3 regions of the Streptomyces sp. NPDC059832 genome follow, and region 2 is predicted to be linked to each of the others. Evidence: riboswitches for the same ligand, from Rfam matches in the RefSeq annotation. Region 2 holds a riboswitch; each other region holds the start of a gene.
What was found. A riboswitch is a leader RNA that binds a small molecule or an ion and turns the genes downstream of it on or off. The one in region 2 is predicted to bind thiamine pyrophosphate.

Region 1 (9,580 bases), on a different contig from region 2:
CCGACGTGGCCTGGAGCAGCTGCTGCGCGACGCCGACGGAGCCGGTTCCGGTGGCGAGGTGCGAGACGGGCACACCGAAACGCTCGGCCAGTTCGTTCATCAGGCCGGTGCAGGCCATGTCCGGGTAGCGGTTGAAGTTCGCAGCCGCGGCCAGGGCGGACTCCATCACCCCGTGCAGCGGCGGATACGGGTTCTCGTTGGAGGACAGCTTGAACGCGACCGGTCCACCGGCCGCGGCCGGCTTGCCCGGTACATAGGCGGGAACGCCGTCCAGCTCGGCGCGCAGCTTGGGGCTCGTCTCGCTCACCGCAGGTCCTCCTCGACCGTCCGTACACATCAATACTGCTCACCTTATGAGGATTGGGCGCTGCTGCGAATGGCCAAAGCGGCCCAATCGTCCGGTGCGACCAGGAATGGGGGGAGCGCTATCCGCTCCGGCGCGCGCCGGTGGCTCACTCCGTGGCGCGCATCCCTCGAAGAGGTGAGATGAGACCTCTTCGAGACATCGACCATTTAGTAGGCCCATCGACTTCGACACATGACACACTACGGCCAGGCCCCTCAACATCCTTGGTTTGCAAGGCATTTGCCTCTGAATGATCATGCAAAAACGTGCCTGTCAACGAGTGAATATGCGACCAGGTCAACCGCCCTTCCGAGCCCTACTATCGGCTCGCCATGACAGCAGCAGGGAAGCACCAGGTGAGCCGGACGGACACACCCCGGCGCGGCGGCCGGCAGGGACGAGCGGGAATCCGGGACGTGGCCGCCGCCGCCGGAGTCTCCATCACGACCGTCTCCGACGCGCTCAACGGCAAGGGCAGGCTCCCGGACGCCACCCGCCGCCATGTCCGCGAGGTCGCAGAGCGCCTGGGCTACCGCCCTTCCGCCGCGGCCCGAACCCTCCGTACCGGCAAGTCCGGCCTCATCGGCCTGACCGTGACGACCTACGGGGACGAACCCTTCACCTTCACCGAATTCGCGTACTTCGCCGAGATGGCCAGAGCGGCCACCTCCGCCGCGCTCGCCCGCGGCTACGCCCTCGTCATCCTGCCCGCCACCTCACGCCACGACGTCTGGTCGAACGTCGCCCTCGACGGCACCGTCGTGATCGACCCCTCCGACCAGGACCCGGTCGTCACGGAACTCGTACGCCAGGGGCTGCCCGTCGTCTCGGACGGACGTCCGGCCGGCACCCTCCCGGTCACCGCCTGGGTCGACAACGACCACCGGGCCGCCGTGCTCGATCTGCTCGACCATCTCGCCGCCGCCGGAGCCCGCCGCATCGGCCTGCTCACCGGCACCACCACCGACACGTACACCCGCCTCTCCACCACCGCGTACCTCCACTGGTGCGAGCGCGTGGGACAGGACCCGGTGTACGAGTCGTACCCCGCCCACGACCCGTGCGCGGGCGCGGTCGCCGCCGACCGCCTGCTCGCCCGCCCGGACCGGCCCGACGCCGTCTACGGGCTCTTCGACCCCAACGGCACCGACCTGCTGGCGGCGGCCCGCCGGTACGGCCTGCGCGTCCCCGAGGACCTGCTGCTGGTCTGCTGCAGCGAGTCCACCGTGTACGCGACGACCGAGCCCCCCATCACCACCCTCTCGCTCAAGCCGCGCAGAATCGGCACGGCGGTCGTCCAGCTCCTGATCGACGCCATCGAGGGCGTGGATCAGGACGGACCGGTGGAGCAGGTCATACCGACCGAACTCATCGTGCGGACCTCCTCGCAACGCCGTCCACCCCGCACCACGGTCAGCGCACCCCGCTCTCCGGCAGGGGATTGATCAGGCGATTTCGGACCAATCGGCCGGTGAACCCGACGTGCGTCCGGATTCACCACCCCTGGTGCGTCACAGAGCACGATCCGCATTCCTATGATGGGCGCACGACACCGCGGACCGCCCCGACCAGCAGGGCCCGTCAGGTGTACGGCGGCGCGACGGTGGTGGAGGGGTCGATGACACAGGGGGCCGGTCAGGAACCCGTGGTGCGGACTGCGACGTTGCGCGACTTCCGCGTACCGCCCTATGCCCAGAACCCGGTGCCGCCATCGGCACCGCACCCGGGCAACGCCGTCCCCGGTGCCGAGCCGCCGGAGGGGTACACCCCCACCGCGCGCGATCTTCCCGTGATCAACCGCGGTGACACCCTGCAGGTCGCGGCCGTCCCCGACCCCCGGCCCGTCCCGGACCAGGGCCTCGGACCGCTGTACGTCGTCGGCGACGTCCACGGCTATCTGGACGAGCTCCACGCCGCCCTCACCGAACAGGGCCTCATCGACGCCGACGGCAAATGGTCGGCGGGCAATGCCCGGCTCTGGTTCCTCGGCGACTTCACCGACCGGGGCCCCGACGGCATCGGGGTCATCGACCTCGTGATGCGCCTGTCCGCCGAGGCCGCCGCCGCCGGCGGCTACTGCAAGGCCCTGATGGGCAATCACGAACTGCTGCTCCTCGGCGCGAAGCGGTTCAGCGACACCCCGGTCAACTCCGGGGCGGGCACCGCCACTTTCCAGGCGGCCTGGCTGCTCAACGGCGGCCAGAAGAACGACATGGAGCGGCTCCAGGACGTCCACCTCCAGTGGATGTCCCGGCTCGACGCGATCGTCGAGGAGGACGGGCATCTGCTGATGCACTCCGACACGACGGCCTACCTCGAATACGGCACCACCATCGAGGACGTCAACGACACCGTGCACGCCATCCTCACGCGTAACGACGCCGATGAGTGCTGGGACCTCTTCCGGAAACTCACCAAGCGGTTCGCCTTCCGTGACGAGTCGGGTCCGCAGGCGGTCCGGGAGCTGATGTCGGCCTACGGCGGACAGCGCATCGTCCATGGTCACAGCCCCATTCCTTACCTCCTCGGAGAGGTCGGTTCGGAGGACGGCGAGGATGGCTCCGGCCCCGTGGTCGAAGGTCCGCACGTGTACGCGGACGGGCTCGCCATCGCCATGGACGGCGGAGTGACCATGGCCGGAAAGCTGCTGGTCGTCCAACTGCCCCTGCATGACTGACGTTCTTCTGGGCAGACGCATCCAGGAACCGACCACGCCGTCCACTGGGCCTATTTCCGGAAACCCCCTGTCACCCCGTGCCGTGGGCGCTCTACCATCGGCGTATCAGTAGCAGGCTCTCCTCCGTTTCCGCCCAACTGCCCGTTCCGAGCAGGCATTCAGGCCCTACGGAGCATCGGGGGATGCACATGAACAGCGCTCCGCACCTGCTGGCCGAGGACCGCCCCGAGTACGAGCGGATCCTCGACGACGCACTGCGCCATGCCCATGAACGGCCGGATCTGGCCGCGGTCGGCGAGCGGCTCAACGCCGTACAGCTGCGCACCATGGCGCTGGACGCCACGGAGCTGATCACCTCGACGGCCGCCACCGAGTACAAGCACTACGTGCAGGCCCGCGAGGAACTGCGCGGCCCCGCCGAAGAGGCGGACCAGGACACGGGCCCCGGGTCCGGCACCGCCCGTCCGCATCAGTCGGGCGCCGGCATAGGAGCCGTCATCACGGTCCTGGCACCCGTGCTCGCCGGAACCGCCGCGTTCATATTCCTGCTGGCGGGCTACCTGCTGAAGCTGCTCGACCCGCCGCCGTCCTTCGCCTCCGCCATGGTCTCCGTGGGCTGGTTCTTCGCGGCGGTCACGGCCGCCGCCATCCTGGTCGCCGCCGCCGGGCTGCTCATCACCGCACTGCGCAACGGGTCGACGTCGCAGCCCGTCGAGGACCCCGAGGACGAATTGCCGGAGGACGTGGCACGGGCCAGGGAGGCGTGGCGCCACGCCCTGCTGGAGCGCGGCATACTGCCGTTCCTGCGGGATGCGCTCGCCGATCCCGAAGCCGCTCCCGCCTCCCGCACACCGCTCCGCTCGGCGAACCGCATCCCGAAGATCGGCTACAGCCGGCCGGACTTCTCCAGCCCGGACGACGGCCCGGCGGGCCCCCGCCCGACCTTCACCTCACCCGACTTCACCAGCCCCGACTTCGGCGGCCCCGAGCACGAACTGGACTGACCGGGCCCGCACACCGGCCGGACGGCAGGAGCGGTCGCCCCGGAGACAGGAGTCCCCGGGGCGATTCCTCCTCCCGGATACGGTCAGTCCGTGATCGGCAGATAGACCCGGTTGCCGGCCGCCGCGAACTCCTTGGACTTCTCCGCCATACCCGCCTCGATCTCCGTCTGCGAACCGCCGTGCTCGCGCCGGATGTCCTGGGAGATCTTCATCGAACAGAACTTCGGACCACACATCGAGCAGAAGTGCGCCGTCTTCGCCGGCTCGGCGGGCAGCGTCTCGTCGTGGAACTCCCGTGCGGTGTCCGGATCGAGAGCCAGATTGAACTGGTCCTCCCAGCGGAACTCGAAACGGGCGTCGGAGAGCGCGTCGTCCCAGTCCTGCGCCCCCGGGTGCCCCTTGGCGAGGTCCGCCGCATGCGCCGCGATCTTGTACGTGATGACGCCGGTCTTCACATCGTCCCGGTTGGGCAGGCCGAGGTGCTCCTTCGGCGTGACGTAGCAGAGCATCGCCGTCCCCCACCACGCGATCATCGCCGCGCCGATGCCCGAGGTGATGTGGTCGTACGCCGGTGCGACATCGGTGGTCAGCGGGCCGAGCGTGTAGAACGGCGCCTCCTCGCAGATCTCCTGCTGAAGGTCGATGTTCTCCTTGATCTTGTGCATCGGGACATGGCCCGGCCCCTCGATCATGGTCTGGACGCCGAACCGCTTGGCGACCGTGTTCAGCTCGCCGAGCGTGCGCAGTTCGGCGAACTGGGCCTCGTCATTGGCATCGGCGATCGAGCCGGGACGCAGCCCGTCGCCCAGCGAGTACGTCACGTCGTAGGTCGCGAGGATCTCGCAGAGCTCCTCGAAGTGCTCGTACAGGAACGACTCCTTGTGGTGCGCGAGGCACCACGCCGCCATGATCGAGCCGCCGCGGGAGACGATGCCGGTCTTGCGGCGGGCGGTCAGCGGTACGTACGGCAGGCGCACGCCGGCGTGGACCGTCATGTAGTCGACGCCCTGCTCGGCCTGTTCGATGACGGTGTCCTTGTAGATCTCCCACGTCAGTTCCTCCGCCCGGCCGTCGACCTTTTCGAGGGCCTGGTAGAGCGGAACCGTGCCGATCGGCACGGGGGAATTGCGCAGAACCCACTCACGGGTGGTGTGAATGTTGCGGCCGGTGGACAGATCCATGACGGTGTCGGCGCCCCAGCGCGTCGCCCACGTCATCTTCTCCACCTCCTCCTCGATGGAGGACGTCACCGCGGAGTTGCCGATGTTGGCATTTACCTTCACCAGGAACCGCTTGCCGATGATCATCGGCTCGATCTCGGGGTGGTTGACGTTGGCCGGCAGCACGGCCCGGCCGGCCGCGATCTCCTCGCGCACCACCTCTGGCTCGACGTTCTCCCGGATGGCCACGTACTCCATCTCCGGGGTGATCTCGCCCCGGCGGGCGTACGCGAGCTGGGTCACCGGCTGCCCGTCCCGGCTGCGGCGCGGCAGGCGCGGGCGGCCGGGGAAGACCGCGTCGAGGTTGCGCAGTCCTTCCCCGAGTTCTCGGCTTCCGTCGAGCAGGGGAGACCCCATTCGCGGCGAGGTGTGCTTGAGCCCGTCGTCCTCGGGACGGGCGGGGCGGCCCGGATACTCCTCGGTGTCGCCGCGGGCGACGATCCAGTTCTCCCGCAGCGGTGCGAGCCCGCGGCGGACATCGGTCTCGACGGTGGGATCGGTGTACGGCCCCGACGTGTCGTACAGCGTCACGTCCTTGCCGTTGGTGAGGTGCACCTGACGGACCGGCACCCGGAGGTCCGGGCGCGAGCCCTGGACGTACCCCTTGTGCCAGCCGATGGACTTCCCGGCCTCGTCGCTCTGGTTCGAGGCAGGCGTGCGTGCGTCCGCTGTGGTCATGAGACCTACTCCCTACGCCGGCATTACCCGGTAACAGGTTCGGCGGTCGGCGCAGCCTGTCCCGTACGGACGTACGGATATCAGCGCCCTCTCAGCCCGGTGCTCCGAGCTCCCGCGTGTGCAAAGGTCCCTCCACGCTAGCGCCCCGTCCGGCGTAATGAACAGAGGGCCCGTCCCTTCTTGCGATGATCGGCCGGTGACGTCCCCCCATATCGACCACGAACCGCAGGGCCATCAGCACGGCCACTCGCACAGCCACGGCCCTGCCGCGCCCGTCTCCAAACATCTGCGCAAAGTCATCGCGGCCGTACTGATCCCGTTCGCCACCGTCGTCGTCGTCGGTCTGGTGGCGCTCTGGCCGGGTGGTGCGCCGCCGCACGAGCGGACCGGCGTCGGATTCGACCGGCAGACCCAGCAGGGAAAGGTGGTGAATGTCGACATGGTGGACTGCAAGGCCGTGAACGTGGTCCAGACGCCTGTCGGCGGGGACACCACACCGCCCTCGGGAAGCGGAAAGGCACTGTGCAAGAAGTCCACGATCGAGGTGACTACCGGTCACGACAAGGGCCGGACCTTCACCGAGGTCGTCCCGCCCGACGCGCCGCGTCAGTTGCGCAAGGGTCAGGGCGTGGTCGTGGCGTACGCCCCCGACGCACCCCATGATCTGCAGTATTCGGTGACGGACGTGAACCGGAAGTTCCCGATGGCCCTGCTGGCCGGGATCTTCGCCCTGGTCGTGGTCGCGGTGGGCCGCATGCGCGGGGTGATGGCGCTGGTCGCGCTCGCCGTGTCCTTCGCCGTGCTGACCCTGTTCATCCTCCCGGCCATTCTTCAGGGCTCGAATCCGCTGCTCGTCGCGGTGGTCGGGGCCAGTGCGATCATGCTGATCGCCCTCTACATGTGCCACGGCCTGACCGCCCGCACCTCGGTCGCGGTGATCGGCACGCTGATCTCGCTGCTGCTGATCGGGCTGCTCGGCTCGCTCTTCATCGGCTGGGCGAGCCTGACCGGCAACACCGACGACAACACCGGCCTCATCCATGGCCTGTACCCGCACATCGACATGAGCGGTCTGCTGCTGGCCGGTGTCATCATCGGTTCGCTCGGCGTCCTCGACGATGTGACCGTGACCCAGACATCGGCGGTCTGGGAACTGCACCAGGCGAACCCGACGTTGGGTGTGCGGGGCCTCTACCGGGCAGGCATCAGGATCGGACGCGACCACATCGCCTCGGTCGTCAATACGCTGGTGCTCGCCTACGCGGGCGCCGCAATGCCGTTGCTGCTGCTGTTCTCCATCGCGCAGAGCAGCGTGGGGACGGTGGCCAACAGCGAGCTGGTGGCGGAGGAGATCGTACGAACGCTGGTCGGCTCGATCGGACTGGTCGCCTCGGTGCCGGTGACGACGGTGCTCGCTGCGCTGGTCGTCTCCGCGGACCGCACAGGGCTCGGCGCGGAAGCCGGAGCTTCGGCACCCGTACGGGCCGGGAAAGGCCGTCGTCGTAGGACGAAGCCTTGAACGTCCCCGCCAGGTGAACAATTCACCCATTCGGCAGGTGCCGTGTTCGACCGGCGAGCCGGTCGGCGGCGCCGTTCTTGTCAGCCGGCGTTCTGTTCCTCGGCAAGGATCCGGCCCAGGGCGTCCTCCAGGTTGCCCTCGAAGTCACCCAGCGTGCACTCCTGCCCGAGCGGCACAAGCTTGTCGGTCCGGTCGAGAAACGCCACAAGTGGTGCCGTACCGGCCCTGAAGAGGGCCCGGTCCTCGCCGACCTGGAGCCGGATATGTACGTCGGAAAGCCCCTCGGGCTCGGTGGGTCCGATGTGCACATCACCGTCACCACTGGGGCTGTTGAGGCCGTCGAGCAGCAGCTCACGGCCGAATGCCCAGGTGACGGGGGCGTCACCGGGCAGATGGAAGGTCATCCGGATCGCATACGGATCGCAGACCTCGTACCGGAGCTCCACCGGGATCCGGAAAGAGAGTTCCTCGGAAACGAGGAAGCTCATCATGACCTCAGCTTGAACCGACTCGCGCATCGTTCAACCCCGCAGTAGATGAATCTGGCCAGGAATGATCCCCCGTGGCCCTATTGACGCCATCGTGGTGCACGCGATAGCAGATCACAAGGAGTGATTTTTCAGATACTGATAGAGAACACGAGCGAACGCAAGAGGTTGGCCACTTCGCCACGTAGTTGTTCGACTGCGGGGAGCAACCGACTTTCCTGCTCCAGGGGTACGGAAATCGCCATCGCGGCGGCGGTGAATCCGGCTGTGATCGGGATGGCCGCGCAGACCGTGCCCAGGGCGTACTCCTGGCGCTCGATGACGGGTTCCATCCGTTTCATCGAGCGCAGTCGTTCCAGGAGCGCCGCACGGTCCTTCACCGAGTAGCGGGTAAGCGGACGCACAGGGTGACGGTCCAGGTGGTCCTCGCGGGCCTTCTCGTCGAGTTGGCTCAGCAGGCACTGGCCGATCGCGTGGGCATGTCCGGTCTCCCGGAAGGACGCCCACTCGTCGACGGCGGGGTTGGCGGGGGTGTCGGCGACCGCGATGAGTTCGATCTCGCCCTCGCGGTAGACGGCGCAGTACACCGGTGCGCCGATGATGTCGCGCCAGCGGCCGAGCGACTCCGCCATTCTGCCGCGGCGACTCTGCAGCGTCCCCTCGCCGACCAGGCGTTCAGCCGCGGTCCCGATGAGGAAGACGCCGTTCTCCCGACGCAGATAGCCCTCATGCGTCAGGGTGCGCAGCAGATGGTAGGCCGTGGGAAGAGGAAGGCCCGCCTCCCTGGCCAGTTGCTTCGCGGGCGCCCCGTCGCGATGGGCGACCACGGCTTCCAGCAGCCTCAGCGCTCGCTGCACCGAACCGATCAGCGTCGGGGCAGCAGTGCTCGATGCCGTGGTCAACAGTCACCCCCAGGCATGGTGACGGGTGGTCAGCCCGCCTGTGGGGGCCGCCCCCACGGGCTGCCGCATGGCTGGGGTCCGGAGACCGAACGCCGTACAAACCACTGGTCAGCGTGGTGACGGACTGTTAATTCCCAGGTGGTGGCAGCGAACTGCCACTGTATCGGCCGGGTCCGCGAGGGGTGCCGTTTCGCCTTCCGCTTAGCTCAGCTGGGCTAATGCCCCGGCCGGTCTCCGATCGTCCTACCAGTCGCTGCGCGAAGAGGACGACGACATGAACTTGCGTATGACGAAGACGAGCCCGCCGACCAGGATCACGAAGATCAGGACCTTGAAGAGCAGTCCGATCACGAACCCGATCACGCTGGCGATCAGACCTCCGAACACGACGATCGCGATGACCGGCACCGCGATCCACTTCACCCACCAGGGCATCCCAGCGAATATCTCCCGCACGGCCATCGTCGCTACCTCTTCTCCTTGAGTTCCTGCTTCGATGCTAGAGCTGCGGAGGGGGCCGACGGGGGCCGCGCAGCCCTTGAAGTCCCCTGATCGACCCCTGAGGGATCCCTGAGAGCGGCCCCCGCCCTCCGGCGGTTCGGCTCAGCTCTCCGGCGGGGAGAAGACCACCATCACCCGCAGGTCCTCGGTGATGTGGTGGAACTTGTGGGCGACACCGGCCGGTACGTACACCACGCTTCCTCTGCCCACCTGCGTGGTTTCCATGCCTACCGTGATCGAGGCGC
Region 2 (9,580 bases):
CGGAGAAGGGGTGGTGCCGGGCCGGTTCCTGGTTCTGCTCTCGTTGCGCGGCGCCCGGCCCGCGGATGCCGTGCACCGGACGCTGGTGCATCCCGAGGACGGCGCGGCGGAGCGCGCGGCGGTGTTCGGCGGAAGGCTCGCCGAGCGCCCCACGGTGACGGTGCTGCGCCCGGACGACCCGTCGACCCGCCCCGACGACGCGCACGAGGCGGTGACGCTGATGGCGACGGTCGCCCCGCACGGCGCGGTGGACTGGACGGACCCTGCGGCGCGCGAGCGGTGCGCCGATGCGCTGATCGAGGCGGCGGCCGCGGCCGTGCCCGGGATACGGGAGCGGCTGCTCCATGCCGAGGTGCGGACGCCGGCCGAGACCGCTGCCGACACCGGCGCCGAGGGCGGTTCGGTGCCCGCGCCCGCGCTGGCCGGGGCGGGCGGCGCGTATCTTCACCCGGGCAATCGCACCCGGCTGCCGGGGCTCTACGCCGCGGGCGGCTGGGCGCACCCGGGCGGCGGGCTCGCCCACGCGGGCATGTCGGGAGCGCTGGTCGCCGGGCTGATCGTGGAGGGTGACGGCTTCCGCGGCTCCCAGTGACCGGGAGAGCCGTCTGCCGGGCCCGTCGGCGATCGGGCCGCCCGCCCCGTCGTCAGTAGCGGTACTGCTGCTCGTCGTAGCCGTTGCCGTTGTTGTAGCCGTTCGGGAACGGGGCGGGCTGCGCGGGCTGTTCCGGCGGTGTGACCGGGTACTGCTCTCCCTCGCGCTGCTGAGGCACCCAGACGCCGCCGGGCGGGGTCTCGGGAGCGTGCTGCTGGGCGTACGGGTCGGGGTCGTACTGCTGCCGGCCACCGAAGCTGTCGTAGCCGTTGCCGTAGCTGTCGTACGCCTCGTACTGCGCGGGACCGCCGTTGGTGCCGGTCCCGATGTACGGGTCGGAGTACGCGGCGTACTGCTGCCGCTCGGTGCCGTAGTCGTACTGCCCGGCGAGCGGGTCCTGACCGGCGTACGGGTCCTGGCCCTCCGCCCCGTACGCGGCGGAGGCAGGGGCGGGGGTGGTGTACGGGTCGTACGCGGCGTACTGCGGCTGGGGCTGCCCCTCCTGGCCCGGCCCCTGCTGCGACCGGTGGTGGTCGGAGTAGACGCCGTACTGCCCGGTGTCGTCCGGCAGCGGCTCGGGTTCGTAGACCGCGGTCGCCGGAGCCTCGGCGTCCGCGCGCTGCGGGGCCTGCCCGTCGTACGCCGTCTCCACGTCCGACACCTGGAGCGTGGGCCCGCGGCCCTCCCGGTCGCCGCCGCCCCGGCGACGACGGCTCGCGCCGGGCCTGCCACCTATGGCCCAGCCTGTGGAGAAGCCGCGCCGGAAGGAGAGCGTGACGTATGTCTGGCCGGTCGCGAAGGCGATCGTGCCGAGGACGATGACGAACACCGACGGGATCAGCACGCCGACGACCACGCAGCCGAAGCCCCCGAAGGCGAGCAGTCTCCAGCGAAGGCGCGCCTTGTACTGCAGGAGCACCTCGCCGAGCAGCCACAGCGCGACGATTCCGAACGCGATGTAGAGGACCGTCCAGCCCATGCCCGCCCCCTTCTACGGCCACCGCCCCGGATCGCGGCGGGTACGGCCGGTCACGACTGCTTGTGCAGTCCGAGATTCTCGTAGATTTCGAGCGTCGCCGTCGAGTTGTTGAGCGTAATGAAGTGCAATCCGGGCACACCCTCGGATCGCAGCCTCGCGCAGAACTGCGTTGCGAAGTCGATGCCAATGGAGCGTACAGCGGCGGGATCGTCCTTGGCGGCGAGGATGCGTTCTTTCAGGGACGAGGGGAAAGACGCGTTGCTGAGCTGCGCAAACCTGTCCAGCTGTTTGACGCTGGTCAGCGGCATGACCTCGGGAATGATCGGGGTTTCGCAACCCGCAGCGACCACACGGTCACGCATACGCAAATAGTCCTCCGGATTGAAGAACATCTGGGTGATCGCATAGTCGGCACCGGCGCGGCACTTGTCCACGAAATGCCGGATGTCGGTGTCCCAGTCGGTCGAGCGCGGGTGCATCTGGGGAAATGCCGCGACGCCGACGCAGAAATCGCCGGATTCCTTGATGAGCCGGACGAGATCGGCCGCGTACCGCACGCCCTGCGGATGCTCGATCCACTCGCCCATCGGGTCGCCCGGCGGGTCTCCGCGCACGGCGAGGATGTTCCGGATCCCGGCGTCCGCGTACTGCCCGATCATGTTGCGCAGCTCGGCGACGGAGTGGTTGACCGCCGTGAGGTGGGCGACCGGAGTGAGGGTGGAATCGGCCGCGATCTGCTCGGTGGCCTTCACCGTCCCGGTCCGGGTGGAGCCACCGGCCCCGTAGGTCACGGAGACGAAACTCGGCCGCACCGCCTCGACCCGGCGCAGCGCGTTCCAGAGGTTCCGCTCGCCCTTCTCGGTCTTGGGCGCCCAGAACTCGAACGAGTACGAGGTCTTGCCGGTCGCGAGGAGCTCACGCACCGTGCGTGCGTGATCTGTCCTGGTGGATGGTGTGCCAAGGGCCATATGGGCAGGTTAACCAGAGCACGACGACCGAAGGACCGGACCAGCGCGAATTGCCCGAATTGACTGGTTGTTTGTCCATCCTTCGGACACTTGGCCTGATCACGCCGTGGCGCGCGCCCGGATCCTCCCGGCCAGCTCGGCGGTGGCGGCGGCCGGGTCGGTGGCCTCGGTGATCGCCCTTACGACGACGACCCGGCGGGCTCCGGCGTCCAGCACCTCGTCGAGATTGCCGGCGTCGATCCCGCCGATGGCGAACCAGGGGCGCGGCTGGTCGAGCGAGGCGGCGTACCGCACCAGGTCCAGGCCCGGGGCGTGCCGGCCGGGCTTGGTCGGGGTGGGCCAGCAGGGGCCGGTGCAGAAGTAGTCCACGCCGGGCTCGGCGACGGCCGCGTCGACCTCGGACCCGGCGTGCGTGGAGCGGCCGATCAGCACGTCCTCGCCGAGTACGGCTCGGGCTGCGGGCACCGGCAGGTCGCCCTGGCCGAGGTGCAGCACGTGGGAGCCGATGGCATGGGCGACATCGGCCCGGTCGTTCACCGCGAGGAGCTTGCCGTGGCGCCGGCAGGCCTCGGCGAGGACGGCCAGGTGGTCGAGCTCCTCGGCCGCCTCCATGCCCTTGTCGCGGAGCTGGACGATGTCCACCCCGGAGGCGAGGACGGCGTCGAGGAACTCGGGGAGGTCGCCCTGGCGCCTGCGGGCGTCCGTGCACAGATAGAGCCGGGCATCGGACAGCAGCGCGCGAGGCGTGGGCATGGTGCGGTTCCCCCCTGGGAGAGCAACGTGGAGCGGTTGTCGCCGGGCGGTGCGGGGGCGCGGGCCGCGCGGTGTCGCGCGGCCCGCCCCTCACATACGGCCGGCGGTCAGACGGCGAGCGCCTGGGCGCGGCGCTTCACCTCCGTGCCACGATTCTCGCTCAGTGCCTGGGCGGGGGTGCCCGGCAGGCTCGGGTCGGGGGTGAAGAGCCACTCCAGCATCTCTTCGTCGTTGTAGCCGTCGTCCCTCAGGAGCGTCAGGGTGCCGGAGAGGCCCTTGACCACCTTGTTGCCGTCGATGAAGGCAGCAGGCACCTGAAGTGTCCGGTTCTCACCACGTCGTACGGCGATCAGCTGGCTCTCCTTGACCAGCTGCCGCACGCGCGTCACCTCGACATCGAGCATTTCGGCGATGTCGGGCAGGTGGAGCCAGGCGGGGACGAGAGCATCGATCTTTGCGTCAATCTCGGTCACAGGGACAAGCCTGCCATCCCGGACCGACAGCCGATACCCGGAGTCAGCCCTTCAGGGCCTCGCGGACCACGTCGGCGACCCGGCAGCGGCTCTGCCGGTCACCGGTGACCCAGCCGTGCGCGGTCGTCAGGGAGCGCGCGTAGCAGGCCCCGGTGTCGGTGGTGCCCCGGTACGTCTCGGACGACGCGCCGTCGGCGGCCCGGACGGCGCCGTTCTCGCGGGCGAGGCTTCCGGTCGAGTCCACGGTGTCGTCCGTGACCGCGTCCGTGCGCCAGTGGTGCGCGGAGCCCGTCCTGGACGTGTCGAGGAGCACGCGGCGCTGGGTGACGGCGGCGTTCAGCTCGTAGTTGTTGTAGTCGCCGTAGAGCGGGGTGTCCATGTCGACGTCGATGGGGTAGGACCAGGCGTGCCGCCGGGCCTCGGTGTGCCCGCCGGTCCTGGTCGTCACCGTGGTCGCGCCGTGGTCGCGCTGGTGCATCGTCTGCTGCTGGCCGGTCCTGGAGACCGTGTCCTCGTTGGTGTACGAGAAGTTCTGCTCGACGGTGGTGGTGACCCGGCCCTTCGAGGTCCGGACGTAGCCCGAGATCTTCCAGGAGCGCCCGGTCGACACGGCGACATGGGTGGAGCCGTCGCCGCGCGGGGTCTGGACGGTCTTCACCACGGGCTCGTCGGTGAGCGTGTCGACGGTGACCCTGCCGCTCGTACGGGCCGCGTGCGCGTCCGTGCGGAGGAAGAGCGAACCGTCGACGATCCAGCTGTCGGCCGCGCCGTACGGGGTGATGCCGATGGCGTGCGGTTCGCCGTCGGCCAGTTCACCGGCGAAGGGGGTGAGGTCGATGTCGTACGCCTCGGTCCTGAACTGGTCGATGGCCGGGACGGGCCGCCACAGGGTCGGCACGATGCCGCCGGAGTAGACCACCGGGTACGGCTGGGCGAGACCCGCGGGCCGCCCGTCCACGGTGATCTGCACCTCGCGGTAGGGGCCGCCGCCGCAGAGGTAGTCCGGGGCGGTGGCGGCGAGGTCGCTGGGGACCGCGTCGAACCACTGCTCGTCGCAGCCGCCGCCGCGGGCGTACACCTGAAGGCGCGCGGCGGTCAGATTGCGCGGGAAGGTGACGTCGGTGCTGGTGGAACCGCCCTTGCCGACGCTCATCCAGGGGGCGCCGGTGGACCCGGTGTCGCCGAGGGGGACGATCCGGTCGGCCGTCGGTGCGGCCGGGTGGCGCTTGTCGGCCCGGTAGTACGTGATCGTCAGCTTGACCTTGTACACACCGGTGTACGTGTCGTTGACCACGTTACCGAGGTCCAGCTGGAGCTTCTGCGGGTCCTTGAGGAGCGGCGCGAAGTCGGTGATGTCCTTGGCGACGTGCCAGGCGATGCCGTCCTCGTCGGGCTCGGCGGTGCTGGTGCGGAAGATCTCCGCGCCGCCGACGAACACCGCGGCGAGACGGTCGTACTGACGCCCCTTCACGCTGGCCGACCAGTCGAGGACGACCTTGTTCCAGGGGCCCTTGCACTTGTCGGGCGGGGTGAGCGTGGTGGTGTACGGCGGCCCGCCGAGGGTGTTGCCGAAGTCGTGCTCGACGGCCGTCACCGCGCAGTGCCCGGTGTCGGGACGGGAGACCGGCGGCAGCGCGTCGACCGGGTCCTGGTAGTCGACGGCCGGATTGGATCCTGGCTTCGGGGCGGTGCCCGCGTTCGCCGGGGCGACGAGCGCGCCGCCGGCCAGGGCGATCGAGGCCGAGGCCACGGAGATCCTGCGCAGGACGCGGACCCATCTGTGTCGGGACATGTACTTCCTTCGGGAAACGAGTCGGTGATCCCGATTCAGTGATCCGGAATCGGTGATCCAAAAGATGTACAGTGCACCAATTTCGGCCGCCGTCCAAGGGGCCGCCCGCATACCGGACACTCCGCACGCCCCGCGGGCCCCGCTACTGACGGATCGTCGACTTCAGCGGTACGGAGGGGTCGGCGGCCCGCGCCGGATCGAGCCGCGCCCCCGCCTCGATGAGCTTGCGCCCCTGCGCCAGATCGCGCGGCCGGCCGACGGCGAGAACCGCGACCAGCACGCCCTCGCGCAGCCAGCACACCGACCAGGCGGCTTCGGCCGGATCGCCGCGCCACAGCAGGGTGTCGGCGCTCCCGTGGTGGCCCGCGTACTGCACGAACCGGTCGAACTGCTCGGACCAGAAGTACGGCACGGGGTCGTAGGTCATCGGCGCCGGGCCGTCGGCGGCGGCTGCCCCGATGATGTTGGCGGCGGCGGTGCGCGGGCCCTGGAGCGCGTTGTCCCAGTGGTGGACGAGCAGGCGTTCGCCGTACCGGGCGGAGGGGAACGAGGCGCAGTCGCCGACCGCGTACACATCGGGCAGCGAGGTGCGCAGCGCCCCGTCGGCGGTCACCGATCCGTCGGGGCCGAGCGCGATGCCGGAGCCGGCCAGCCAGCCGGTGGCGGGCCGGGCGCCGATTCCGACGACGACCGCTCCGGCCGGGACCGTACGGCCGTCCGCGAGGACCACCCGGCCCGGCTCGATGCGGGCGACCCGGGCTCCGGTGAGGAGTTCGGCGCCGCTCTCCGCGTACCAGGCGGCCATCGGGGCCGCGACCTCCGCGGGCAGCGCGCCCGCGAGGGGGCGGTCGGCGGCCTCGACGACGGTGACCGCGCAGCCCGCGGCACGGGCCGCGGTGGCGAACTCGGCACCGATCCAGCCCGCGCCGACGACCACGACGCCGTGCTGCTCGTCGAGGACCGGCCGCAGGCGTGCCGCGTCGTCGAGGGTGCGCAGCAGATGGACGCCGGGGACGCCCTCGGACCCGGGCAGGACGACCGGTTCGGCACCGGTCGCGATCACCAGGACGTCGTAGGGAACGGGTCCCGACAGGGTGTCCAGCTCATGCGCCGCGGGCCGCACACCGGTGACGTCGCGGCCCAGTCGCAGATCGATCTCCAGCGCCTCGAAGTCGATGTCGAAGGCGGAGTCCTCGGCCTTGCCGAGGAGCACCGCCTTGGACAGCGGAGGCCGGTCGTAGGGCTGATGCGGTTCGGCGCCGATCAGGGTGACGGGGCCGGTGAAGCCCTGCTCCCGTAGGGCCACCGCGGTCTGCACCCCGGCCATGCCCGCACCGACGATGACGACGCGGCGTCCCGCCCGCCGTTCCGGCTGCTCCGACTGCTGCTGCTCGCTCACCTGTACACCTTAAGCACCTGATAGATCGTCAGGAAAGGGTGCGTTCTCCGACCGCGCTCGTCCCACCGCCCTCCTGCGACTCCCACGGGGAGGAGGTCGGGGGTGCCGCCGGTCCGGGTGCCGACCCGGCCGGCCACCGGTGACAGGGCGAATCCGCCGGGCGAACGGGCCACGGCGGCCGCTCCCTTACCGGGCCGGGGGGGGACGGGGTTTAGGGTGGCCGACGTAAAGCACTCGCGGGAGCCCGGACGCACCGGGCTGAGAGGGAGGCTGGGCGGCCTCCGACCGTACGAACCTGATCCGGGTCATGCCGGCGAAGGGAGGGGCTGGAAGCCCATGCGTTCTTCTCGGAACGGAAACGGATCCGATGTCCTGGTCATCGGGGGCGGGATCATCGGCCTGGTGATCGCCTGGCGGGCCGCGCAACGCGGACTGCGCACCGCGGTCGCCGACCCCGAACCGGGTGGCGGGGCCGCCCGGGTGGCGGCCGGCATGCTGGCCGCCGTCACCGAACTCCACTACGGCGAACAGCTCCTGCTGGGCCTCAACGTCGCCTCCGCCGCCCGCTATCCGGCCTTCGCGGCCGAGCTGGAGGCGGCGAGCGGGCAGGAAACCGGCTTCCGCGCCTGCGGCACCCTGGCCGTCGCGCTGGACTCCGACGACCGCGCCCATCTGCGGGACCTGCACGCCCTGCAGCGGCGTTCGGGCCTGGAGTCGGAGTGGCTCACCGGCCGTGAGTGCCGCCGGCTGGAGCCTATGCTCGCGCCGGGCGTCCGCGGCGGTCTGCGGGTCGACGGCGACCACCAGATCGATCCCCGCCGGCTGGCCGCCGCCCTGCTGACCGCCTGCGAGCGGGCCGGGGTGGTCTTCCACCGCGGCTGGGTGGAGCGCCTGAGCGTGGTGGGCGACCGGGCCGCCGGAGCGGTGCTCGCCGCGGGCACGGAGCTCGCGGCCGACCAGGTCGTGCTCGCCGCGGGCAGCCTCAGCGGCCGGCTGCCGGGGCTGCCGGACGAGGTCGTGCCGCCGGTCCGGCCGGTGAAGGGCCAGGTGCTGCGGCTGACCGTGCCGGCCCCGTACGCACCGTTCCTGAGCCGGACGGTACGGGCCGTGGTCCGGGGCAGCCATGTCTATCTGGTGCCGCGCGAGAACGGCGAACTGGTCGTCGGCGCCACCAGCGAGGAGCTGGGCTGGGACACCACCGTCACCGCGGGCGGCGTCTATGAGCTGCTGCGGGACGCCCACGAGCTGGTACCCGGCATCACCGAGCTGCCGCTCACCGAGACCCTGGCCGGCCTGCGCCCCGCCTCCCCCGACAACGCCCCGCTGCTCGGCCCCACCGCCCTGCCCGGCCTCCACCTCGCCACCGGCCACCACCGCAACGGGGTGCTGCTCACCCCCATCACCGGTGACGTCATGGCGGAGCTCCTCACCGGCGGCGAGCCGCCCGAGCCGGCCCGCCCCTTCACCCCGCGCCGTTTCCCGTCCGCCGCCGCCCCCGTACGTCAGGAGCAGCCCGCATGACCGCCGAGCCCGTACCCCCCGCCGTGTCCGTGTCCGTGAACGGCGAGGTGCGGCTCCTCGCCGCGGGCACCACCCTGGACACCCTGGTCGCCACCCTGACCGCCGCGCGCTCCGGCGTCGCGGCCGCCGTCAACGAGACCGTCGTACCGCGCGGCCAGTGGTCCGCCGCCGCACTCCGCGACGGGGACCGCGTCGAGGTCCTGACCGCGGTCCAGGGAGGCTGACCATGCCGGACGACCTCTTCACCCTCGGCGACACCACGTTCGGCTCCCGGCTGATCATGGGCACGGGCGGGGCGCCGAGCCTCGATGTGCTGGAGCGCTCCCTGACCGCGTCCGGCACCGAGCTGACCACCGTCGCGATGCGCCGCCTCGACCCGACCGTGCAGGGCTCGGTGCTCTCCGTCCTGCGACGGCTCTCCATCCGCGTCCTGCCCAACACGGCGGGCTGCTTCACCGCGGGCGAGGCCGTGCTGACCGCCCGGCTGGCCCGCGAGGCGCTCGGCACCGACTGGATCAAGCTGGAGGTGGTGGCCGACGAGCGGACCCTGCTGCCCGACCCGATCGAGCTGCTGGACGCCGCGGAGATCCTGGTGGACGACGGCTTCACCGTGCTGCCGTACACCAATGACGACCCGGTGCTGGCCCGCAGGCTCCAGGACGTGGGGTGCGCGGCGGTCATGCCGCTCGGCTCCCCCATCGGCTCCGGGCTCGGCATCCGCAATCCGCACAACTTCCAGCTGATCGTCGAGCAGGCCCGGGTGCCGGTGATCCTCGACGCGGGCGCCGGGACGGCCTCCGACGCGGCGCTCGCGATGGAGCTGGGGTGCGCGGCGGTGATGCTGGCGTCCGCGGTGACCCGGGCCCAGGAACCCGAGCTGATGGCCACGGCGATGCGGCACGCGGTGGCGGGCGGGCGGCTGGCGTACCGGGCCGGCCGGATTCCGCGCCGCCACTTCGCCGAGGCCTCGTCGCCGGTGGAGGGGCGCGCGGTGCTGGACCCGGAGCGCCCGGCCTTCTGAGCCGCCGGTACGGCGGACAGCGCATGTTCCTGTCACGGCTCGGCTGCAGTACGGCCCCGGGAGTGCCCCGGCCCGTGGGCCG
Region 3 (9,580 bases), on a different contig from region 2:
CCCGTCCACACCATGGGACCCCGGTTGCGTGAACGGCTGCGCCGCGACAGGTTCGGCTGGATCGCCCCCGAGCCCCAGCTCGTGCCCGAGCTGAACACCTGGGAGAACACGGCCCTTCCGCTGCTGCTGCGCGGCACCCCCCGCCGGGAGGCGAAGAAGGCCGCCCTGGAGTGGCTGGAACGGCTCGACATCGGCCCATGCGCCAGACAGCGACCGCACACCCTGCTCCAGGGGCAGCGCCAGCGGATCGCCGTGGCCCGCGCCCTGGCCGGCGCCCCCACGGTGATCTTCGCCGACGAGCCGACCGCGACGCTGCACCGGAGCGACCGGACGCATGTGCTGCGCACCCTCACCAGCGCGGCCCGTTCGCACGGCATCACGATCGTGTTCGCCACCCATGACGCGGAGATCGCCGCCCTCGCCGACCGCACGGTCCCGCTGCTGGACGGCCGCCGCGTCGCCACCGTCGCCCTGCCCGCCGTGTCCGATACGGAAGGCCGCGCGGCGTGCTCGCTCTCCGTCTAGCCCGGGGTTCCCATCCGCTGGTCCTGCTGCGGCGACTGCTGGTCGCCGCCGCCTCCGCCGGCGTCGGATTCCTGCTGCTGTGCACCCTGAGCTACGCGTCGGGGCACCCGGCGCACTCCACCGGGGCCGTGCTGCGCCTGCTGTGGTGCTTCGTGCCGCTCGCCGCCACCGTGCAGTTCGCGGTCGCGGTGGCACGTACGGACCCGAGCACCCGGCCGCGCTCCGGACTGTCCTCGGTGGGCCTCGGGCCGGTCCGGCTCGCGGTGCTCGCCGCGGTCTCCACCGCCGTCTCCTGCACCCTCGGGTCGATGGTGGCGCTGCTGTTCTTCCTGCATCTGCGCGGTGATCTGTCCGGGCTGCCGTTCGACGGCGCGGCGGCCGGGCTGCTCGACGCCGAAGCCCCGCTGCCGCTCGCCGCCGCGCTCGTGCTGCTGGCCCTGGTCCCGGTGGCCGCGGCGACGGCGAGCGCGCTCGCGATGCGCGCCGAGCCGGTCTCGACGGCGGCCCCGGACAACGCCTCATCGGACGTCCTGACGGAGCCGGAGGCACCCGATCCGGCGGCGCCGCCGACGGGGCTGCCGTGGGGCGTGGCGCTGACCGCGGTCGGCCTCGCCGTGGAGGCGTACATGAGCCGGGGCGACGGCCACAGCCTGCTCCCGCTGCCCGGCAGGCTGGACGCCACCCCGGCCGGGATGCTGGCGGGATGGACGCTGACGGCGGCCGGGCTGGCCGTGGCGGGTCCGGGCCTGGCCCATCTGTGCGGGCGGCTGCTGCAGGCGGTGCGCCCCGGCGCCGTACGTCTGCTGGCGGGCCGGGTGCTGATGGACGAGTCACGCCGGATCGGCCGGCCGCTCGGTGTGGTCTGCGCGGTGCTCGCCGCGGCTGTCGGCGGATACGCGCTGTACGGGGCGGGAGCACACCGCCTCGGCCCGCTCACGGCACTGGGCGCGGTACTCGTGCTCGGCTGCACGACGGCGACGCTGCTGACCTCGGCGCTGGAGTCGAGGCAGGCCCGCGCACAGACGGCGCAGGCGCTGCTGCGGCTCGGCGCCCCGGCATCGGCGCTGCGGGCCGCGACGGCCCTGCGCGCCGCCGTACTGCTGCTCGTCTTCGCCCCGCTGACCTGGCTGATCGCGGAGCTGGCCGCACTACCGCTGACGGCCTGAGGACGCGCCGCGGCCCGGGGCCGGTCCGGCGGCCGCTACGTAGCATGACACCGTGGACAATCCGGACAACGCCGGTTCCCTGCCCGGCCCCGAGATCGAGTCGCTCGCCGAATTCGACGAGGCGGTCGCCTCGGGGACGCTGGCCGGACACCGGATCCAGTCCGTCGACCTGACCGACCGGGGCGCCGCCCTGCTGGCCGCGGATACGTCCGGCGCCGTCTTCCTCGGCTGCCGGATGGAACCCGGGGCGGCGGCGAAGGTGCGGGCCGACGGCGCGTTCGTCTTCCCGCCCGTGCCCGGACTCCCCTTCGATCCGTACCGCGGCAGGCTCTACTCCCCCGACGCGCTCTACGCGGGGCTGTCGGACGGCGGTTACGCGGCGACGCCCGACGCCCGCGCCTACCGCTGGTTCCAGCAGACGCGGGCGAACGGCGACACCTTCGCGTCGATGCTGCGGGCGCTCCACGACGACGCGGTCTCCGACGCGCTGGACGAGTTCCTCGCCGGCGCCCGCGTGGTCGGGGTCATGGGCGGCCACGCGACCGCCCGCGGCAGCGCCCCGTACGCGGCCGCGGCCCGGCTGGGACGGACACTCGCCCGGGACGGCCTGACGGTGGCCACCGGCGGTGGGCCCGGCGCGATGGAGGCCGCGAACCTCGGGGCGTACACGGCGCCGCACCCCGATCCCGTGCTGGACGAGGCCTGCGCGCTGCTGGCCGCGGCGCCCTCGTTCACCCCGTCGGTCACCGACTGGGCGCTGGCCGCCTTCGACGTACGCGGGCGTTGGCCGGGCGGCGGCGGTTCCGTCTCGATCCCCACCTGGTTCTACGGGCACGAGCCGCCGAACCCGTTCGCGGACCGCATCGCCAAGTACTTCGCCAACGCGCTCCGCGAGGACGGGCTGCTCACCCGGTCCACGGCGGGCGTGATCTTCCTGCCCGGCGCGGCCGGCACCGTACAGGAGATCTTCGACAACACGACGCCGAACTACTACGGCTCCCTCGGCGGGCCGACCCCGATGGTGCTGGTCGACCGCGCCCACTGGACGCGCACGCTGCCCGCGTGGCCGCTGCTGCGCGCGCTGGCCGCCGGCCGGGCGATGGAGCCCCGGATCGCGCTCGTGGACACGGTGGACGAGGCCCCCCAGGCGCTCGCCCGGCTGTCGGCGAAACCGTAGGCCGGGGCCGCTTCAGAAGGACGCGAGCCGGGCCACGAGCGCGTCGAAGAACGCCTCCCAGCCGTCCTCGGCCGCCGCGTACTGCTCGGCCGTGAGGTTGCCGCCGCGCTGCTGGAAGACCATCTCGGTGGTGTTGTCGCCGCGGTCGGTGAAGGTGGCGGTGACGGTCTCGCCCTCGATGTCGGCGGGCGCGGAGGCGTCCTTCATCGTGAACACCAGCCGCTCCGGGGCCACCACCTCCCGGTAGACCCCGTGGAACGGCATCTCGATGCCCGGTACCACCATGACCAGGCTCCAGGCACCGCCCGGCCTGACATCCATCGACACCCGGTCGAGCGGCACCTCGGCGTCACCGCCGTACCAGGCCGCGAAGTGCTCGGGCGTCGTCCAGGCCTCGAAGACCCGTTCCCGCGGGGCCCGGAGGATGCGGGTGATGTCGATGCCCTCGCGTGCTGACTCGGTCATGTCCCTGTCCTTCCCGGAGTCGTTCCGGTTCTGCTGCACGGCCCCGGGGCTGTCCGCGAAGACGTGCCGGAGGTCCCCGGGGCGGCCGGAGCCGCGCTCCGGGGCATCAGGCCATCGTCCGGCCGACGGCCGACTCCCGCGACCGGTGCCGCCTCCGGCGCGTCCGGTCCGGTGAACGCCGCGGGACGCGCCCGGTCAGGAGCGGGCGGGCAGGACGACGGTCTCCGCCGCCTCGAAGGCGACCCCGACCACCGCACCTTCCTCGGGGGCGTCCCGCAGCGCGCACTCCGCCTCCAGGACCGGACCGCTCCGCGGCGTCAGCCGTACCGCGACGTGGTTGCCCCGGAACGTACGCGTCCCGACCACGCAGCGCAGCCCCTCGTCCGGGGCGCCTATCCGGACCCCGGCCGGACGCACCAGCAGATCGCAGGCCCCCTGCGGCGTGCCCTCGGGCACCGGCACCCTGCCCCACACCGTGTGGGCGACCGTGCCGGTCACCGTCGCCTCGACCACGTTGTCGAAGCCCAGGAACCGCGCGACGAAGGCGGAGGCGGGCCGCTGCCAGACCTCCAGCGGGGTGCCCGCCTGGGCGATCCGCCCGTCGCGCATCACCACCACCTGGTCGGCCAGGGCGAACGCCTCACCCTGGTCGTGCGTGACCGCGAGCACCGTCGTACCCAACTGCCCGAAGAGCGTGCGCAGTTCGACGACGAGCCGCTCACGCAGACCGCGGTCGAGCTGGCCGAGCGGCTCGTCCAGCATCAGCAGCTTGGGCCGCGGGGCGAGGGCCCGCGCGAGGGCGACGCGCTGCTGCTCACCGCCGGACAGCGCGGCGACGGCGCGCCGTTCGGCACCGGGCAGGCCCACCAGGTCGAGGAGTTCACCGACCCTGCGCTCCTGATCGCGGCGCGACACCCCGTGCATCCGCAGCCCGAACGCGACATTGGCGCCGACGTCCCGGTGCGGGAAGAGCTGGTGGTCCTGGAACATCAGGCCGAGACCGCGCCGGTGCACCGGCACCCCGGCCTGATCCGCGCCGTCCAGCAGCACCCGGCCGCCGTCCGGCGGATGCAGCCCGGCGACCACCCGCAGCAGCGTGGACTTGCCGCTTCCGCTCGGCCCGAGCACACATACGATCTCGTGCTCGGCGACCTCCAGGTCCACCGCGTCGAGCGCCGCCCGCTCGCCGAAGCGAACCGTGGCCGATTCCAGTGTCAGCATCTCTAGAACTCCCCGGACCGGTCCGTGCGGATACGTTCGAGCAGCAGCAGCGAGACGGCGCAGACCACCATCAGGATGGTGCTGAGGGCCATCGCCTGGCCGTAGTTGAGCTCCCCGGCCCGCCCCAGCAGCCGGGCCACGGCGACCGGCAGCGTCGGGCGGTCGGGCCGCGCGATGAAGACCGTCGCGCCGAACTCACCGAGCGAGACGGCGAACGCGAAACCGGCCGCGACCAGCAACGCCCGTCGCACCAGCGGCAGATCGACCTCCCGCCAGGCCCGCAGCGGTGACGCCCCGAGCACCGCGGCCGCCTCCCGGAGCCGCCCGTCCACCGCGCGCAGGACGGGCAGCATGGTCCGTACGACGAAGGGCACACCGACCAGCGCCTGGGCGAGCGGCACCAGGATCCAGGAAGTCCGCAGATCCAGCGGCGGCTTGTCCAGGGTGATCAGGAAGCCGAAGCCGACGGTGACCGCGGACACCCCGAGCGGCAGCATCAGCAGTGCGTCGAAGCCGCGCACGAGCCGGCCGGCGCGCCGGGTCAGCGCCGCGGCGGCCAGCCCGCCGATGACCAGGGCGATGACCGTCGCGACCAGCGCGTACTGGAGGGAGTTCCAGATCGCTTCGAGCGGCGCGACCAGGAACGTACCGCCACCGGCGTCCACGGACGCCAGCGCACGGTAGAAGTCGAAACCATGACCGCCGGTGGTGTCCATCGAGCGCTCGACCAGTACCCCGAGCGGCAGCAGGATCAGCAGCAGTACGGTCAGCAGCACCCCGCAGAGCAACGCCCACTGCCCGGCACCCCGCGGCCTGCGCGCGGTCCGAGCCGGGTCGACCAGTTTCAGCGCGGTCTCCCGGCGCCGTACGGTCCACGCGTGCACGGCGAGGATCGCGCCGACCGCGGCGAACTGCACCAGCGTCAGCACGGCGGCCGTCGGCAGGGCGAGCAGCTGCGCGGTCTGCCGGTAGATCTCCACCTCCAGCGTGGAGTACCCCGGACCGCCGAGGATCTGCACGACTCCGAAGGAGGTGAAGGTGAAGAGGAAGACCATCAGCGCGGCCGCGGCCACCGCGGGTGCGAGGGCCGGCAGGGTGACCAGCCGCCAGGCGGCGAACCGCCCCGCGCCCAGCACTCTGGCGGCCTCCTCCTGCCGGGGGTCGAGCTGGGCCCACAGCCCGCCGACCGTCCGTACGACCACCGCGTAGTTGAAGAAGACATGGGCGAGCAGAATCGCCCAGACGGTGGTGTCGAGCCGTACGCCCCAGAGCTGGTCGAGGAATCCACCGCGTCCCAGCAGCGCCAGGAAGGCCGTCCCCACGACCACGGTCGGCAGGACGAACGGCACCGTGACGACCGCCCGCAGCAGTTGTTTGCCGGGGAAGTCGAAGCGGGCGAAGACATAGGCGCCGGGCAGCGCGATCAGCAGGGTCAGCGCGGTCGAGGCGAGCGCCTGCCAGCTGGTGAACCAGAGGACGTCGCGGATGTCCGGCCGGGTCAGCACCTCGCCGATCCGGCCGAACTGCCAGACGCCGTCAGCTTTCAGGCCGCGGCCGACGATCGCGGCGACCGGGTAGGCGAAGAACAGCGCGAAGAACGCGACGGGCACGGCCATCAGGCCGAGCCGCACCGCGCTCCCGCGCCGGGCCTTCGCACGGGCCGACCGCGCGTGCGCCGACCGGTCCCGAGGAGCCTTCCCGCCCTCGCCGCCCTCGCCGTTCCCGCCGTTCCCGCTCGCGTCCGGTCCGCGTACGGGACTCTTCGTTACTTCACTACGAGCGAGGACCACGACTGGACCCACTGCTCACGGTTCTTGGCGATCAGGTCCGGGGCGACGGTCGTCGGCCGGTCCACCGTCGCGCCGAACTTCGTGAAGAGCTCCGGCAGCTTCGCATCCTTGGCGACCGGGTTCACGAACATGTTGAGCGGCATGTCCTCCTGGAACCTCTTGCTGATCAGAAAGTCCAGCAGGGCCTTGCCGCCCGCCTCGTTCTTCGCGCCCTTCAGCAGGCCCGCGAACTCGATCTGGCGGAAGCAGGTCCCGGTGGCGACACCGGTCGGCGCCTTCGCCGGCTGCGGCTTCGCGTACAGCACCTCGACGGGCGGGCTGGAGGCGTACGAGACGACGAGCGGCCGGTCGGCCTTGGCCTTCTTGCCGCCCGCGGAGCCGGAGAACTCCTCGTCGTACGCCTGCTCCCAGCCGTCGACGACCTTGACGCCGTTGCTCTCCAGCTTCTTCCAGTAGTCCTGGTAGCCCTTCTCCCCGTACGTGGCGATGGTGCCGAGGAGGAAGCCGAGGCCGGGCGACGAGGTCCCGGCGTTCTCGGTGACGAGAAGGTCCTTGTACGCGGGCTTCGCCAGGTCGTCGAAGGACTGCGGCGGCGCGAGCTTCTTGTCGGCGAAGTACTTCCTGTCGTAGTTGACGCAGATGTCGCCGGTGTCGATCGGGGTGACCCGGTGCGCGTCCGCGTCGAGCCGGGTGTCTGCCGCGACCCGGTCGATGCCCTTCGCCTCGTACGGCGTGAAGAGCCCGCTGTCGAGGGCGCGGGAGAGCAGCGTGTTGTCGACACCGAAGAACACGTCGCCGCGCGGGGAGCCCTTGGTCAGGATCTCCTGGTTGAGCGCGACACCCGCGTCACCGCTCTTCAGCACCTTGACGGTGTAGCCGGTCTCCTTGGTGAACTCCTTCAGTACGTCCGTGGAGGCGTTGAAGGAGTCATGGCTGACGAGGGTCACGGTCTTGGAGCCCGAGCCCTTCGTGCCGCCGGAACCGGAGGCCGAGTCGTCGGAACTCCCGCACCCGGCGAGTGCGGTGACGCCGAGTGCGGCGGCGACGGCCGATGCCGCGAGCTGCCTGGTCCTGCGCGTGGTGCTCATTGTGGATTCCTCCTGGGTTTTGGCCAGGAAGAGACGCGGCCCCGCCCGCGAAAAGCGGGCAGGGCGCAACAGCATGAGTTGATGACCGAACTTCCTACCCGGAATGACCCGGGCGAGGTTCAGAGGGTCTGCGGCCGACCTGTCCTCGGTGCCGCACTCTCAGCGCTGTGGCGCTCCCCTGTCGGAATATGAAGTTGATTTCGGGCCCAGGCTACACGGGCCTCGGCGCCTGTCCGGGAGTGGCCTCAGCGCTCGGCCGCCGCCAGCTGCCCGCAGGCCCCGTCGATCTCCTGGCCACGGGTGTCCCGCACGGTCACCGGCACCCCGTGGGCCGCAATCGCCTCGACGAACGCCTTCTCGTCCTCGGGGCGCGAGGCGGTCCACTTGGAACCGGGCGTGGGGTTCAGCGGGATCAGGTTGACGTGGACCCGCTTGCCCTTGAGGAGCCGGCCGAGCCGGTCACCGCGCCACGCCTGGTCGTTGATGTCACGGATCAGCGCGTACTCGATGGAGATGCGGCGACCGGACTTCTCCGCGTACTCCCATGCGGCGTCCAGCACCTCGCCCACCTTCCACCGCGTGTTCACGGGGACGAGGGTGTCACGCAGCTCGTCGTCCGGCGCGTGCAGCGAGACGGCCAGACGGCACTTGAAGCCCTCGTCCGCGAAGCGGAGCATCGCGGGCACCAGGCCCACGGTGGAGACGGTGATCCCGCGCTGCGAGAGCCCCAGCCCGTCCGGCTCGGGGTCGGTCAGCCGGCGGATCGCGCCGACCACCCGGTTGTAGTTGGCGAGCGGCTCGCCCATGCCCATGAAGACGATGTTGGAGAGCCGCGCCGGACCGCCGGGGACCTCCCCGTCGCGCAGCGCCCGCATCCCGTCGACGATCTGGTGGACGATCTCGGCGGTCGACAGATTGCGGTCGAGACCGGCCTGCCCCGTCGCGCAGAACGGGCAGTTCATCCCGCATCCCGCCTGCGAGGAGATGCACATCGTCACCCGCTCCGGGTAGCGCATCAGGACGGACTCGACGAGCGTCCCGTCGTGCAGCTTCCAGAGCGTCTTTCGGGTGGTGTCGTCGTCGCAGCTGATGTGGCGGACCACCGACATCAGGTCGGGGAACATCGCCTCGGCGAGCTTGTCCCGCGATCCGGCCGGGATGTTGGTCCACTCGGCCGGGTCGTGCGCATACCGCGCGAAGTAGTGCTGCGAGAGCTGCTGGGCGCGGAACGGCTTCTCGCCGATCGCGGCGACGGCTTCCTTGCGCTCGGCGGGCGTGAGGTCGGCGAGGTGCCGCGGCGGCTTCTTGGCTCCGCGGGGCGCGACGAAAGTGAGTTCTCCGGGCTTAGGCATGGTCCATCCAGTGTCGCAGACAGAACAGTGAGGGCCCGCCGTCCTGTGGACAGCGGGCCCTCACTCGTAAAATCCCAGGTCAGGGGCCTGACCTCAGCCGGAGCCGACGAACAGCACCAGCAGCAGCCAGACCACCGGGGCGGTCGGCAGCAGCGAGTCCAGCCGGTCCATGATGCCGCCGTGCCCCGGCAGCAGCGTGCCCATGTCCTTGATCCCGAGGTCCCGCTTGATCATCGACTCGCCCAGGTCGCCGAGGGTGGCGCTGGCCGCGACCGCGAGCCCGAGCAGCAGCCCCTGCCACCAGGCACCGCCGTCGATCAGGAACTGCATGCACAGCGCACCGGCGACCATCGCGAAGGCGACGGCCCCGAACAGGCCCTCCCGGGTCTTTCCGGGGCTGATGCGCGGCGCGAGCTTGTGCTTCCCGAAGCGCCAGCCGACGGCGTACGCGCCCGTGTCGCTGACCACGGTCAGCAGCAGGAAGGTGAGCACCCGCTGCGGCCCGTCGTCGGCGGTCAGGAGCATGGCGACGAACGTGGCGAGGAACGGTACGTAGAACGCCGCGAACACACCGGCCGTGACGTCCTTGAGGTAGCCCTCCGGCGGCTCGGTCATCCGCCAGACGAGCACCGCCAGCGCGGTCAGCGCCATCGCCACCCAGGCGCCTTCGGCGCCCTGCGCGTAACCGGCGACCACCATCGCCGCGCCGCCCACCGCCAGCGGGATGAGCGGTGCCTTGATGCCCTTGCGCTCCTGGAGCCGGGAGGTCAGTTCCCACAGGCCCACGACGACGGCG

Region 1: another riboswitch for thiamine pyrophosphate. It lies ahead of thiC (phosphomethylpyrimidine synthase ThiC); the one in region 2 lies ahead of thiO (glycine oxidase ThiO).
Region 3: another riboswitch for thiamine pyrophosphate. It lies ahead of ACFV8T_RS31575 (thiamine ABC transporter substrate binding subunit); the one in region 2 lies ahead of thiO (glycine oxidase ThiO).

What each region holds. Positions count from the first base shown of each region.
Region 1 covers NZ_JBHWIY010000033.1:40,599-50,178, reverse strand. Annotated here, with positions in the region: gene hisC (histidinol-phosphate transaminase) at 1-307, opposite strand, end outside; gene ACFV8T_RS36685 (LacI family DNA-binding transcriptional regulator) at 679-1,791, shown strand; gene ACFV8T_RS36680 (metallophosphoesterase) at 1,965-3,023, shown strand; gene ACFV8T_RS36675 (hypothetical protein) at 3,206-4,027, shown strand; gene thiC (phosphomethylpyrimidine synthase ThiC) at 4,111-5,925, opposite strand; TPP riboswitch at 5,918-6,051, opposite strand; gene ACFV8T_RS36665 (YibE/F family protein) at 6,122-7,444, shown strand; gene ACFV8T_RS36660 (SsgA family sporulation/cell division regulator) at 7,525-7,962, opposite strand; gene ACFV8T_RS36655 (IclR family transcriptional regulator) at 8,064-8,834, opposite strand; gene ACFV8T_RS36650 (DUF5326 family protein) at 9,078-9,290, opposite strand; gene ACFV8T_RS36645 (cupin domain-containing protein) at 9,438-9,580, opposite strand, start outside.
Region 2 covers NZ_JBHWIY010000006.1:167,854-177,433, forward strand. Annotated here, with positions in the region: gene ACFV8T_RS13035 (phytoene desaturase family protein) at 1-592, shown strand, start outside; gene ACFV8T_RS13040 (hypothetical protein) at 645-1,571, opposite strand; gene metF (methylenetetrahydrofolate reductase [NAD(P)H]) at 1,622-2,539, opposite strand; gene thiE (thiamine phosphate synthase) at 2,639-3,292, opposite strand; gene ACFV8T_RS13055 (Rv2175c family DNA-binding protein) at 3,400-3,765, opposite strand; gene ACFV8T_RS13060 (peptide-N4-asparagine amidase) at 3,809-5,557, opposite strand; gene ACFV8T_RS13065 (NAD(P)/FAD-dependent oxidoreductase) at 5,700-6,956, opposite strand; TPP riboswitch at 7,183-7,295, shown strand; gene thiO (glycine oxidase ThiO) at 7,293-8,477, shown strand; gene thiS (sulfur carrier protein ThiS) at 8,474-8,701, shown strand; gene ACFV8T_RS13080 (thiazole synthase) at 8,704-9,498, shown strand.
Region 3 covers NZ_JBHWIY010000023.1:87,562-97,141, reverse strand. Annotated here, with positions in the region: gene ACFV8T_RS31605 (ABC transporter ATP-binding protein) at 1-525, shown strand, start outside; gene ACFV8T_RS31600 (hypothetical protein) at 507-1,691, shown strand; gene ACFV8T_RS31595 (LOG family protein) at 1,744-2,868, shown strand; gene ACFV8T_RS31590 (SRPBCC domain-containing protein) at 2,881-3,333, opposite strand; gene ACFV8T_RS31585 (ABC transporter ATP-binding protein) at 3,529-4,554, opposite strand; gene ACFV8T_RS31580 (ABC transporter permease) at 4,557-6,170, opposite strand; gene ACFV8T_RS31575 (thiamine ABC transporter substrate binding subunit) at 6,320-7,432, opposite strand; TPP riboswitch at 7,506-7,622, opposite strand; gene rlmN (23S rRNA (adenine(2503)-C(2))-methyltransferase RlmN) at 7,678-8,784, opposite strand; gene ACFV8T_RS31565 (phosphatidate cytidylyltransferase) at 8,878-9,580, opposite strand, start outside.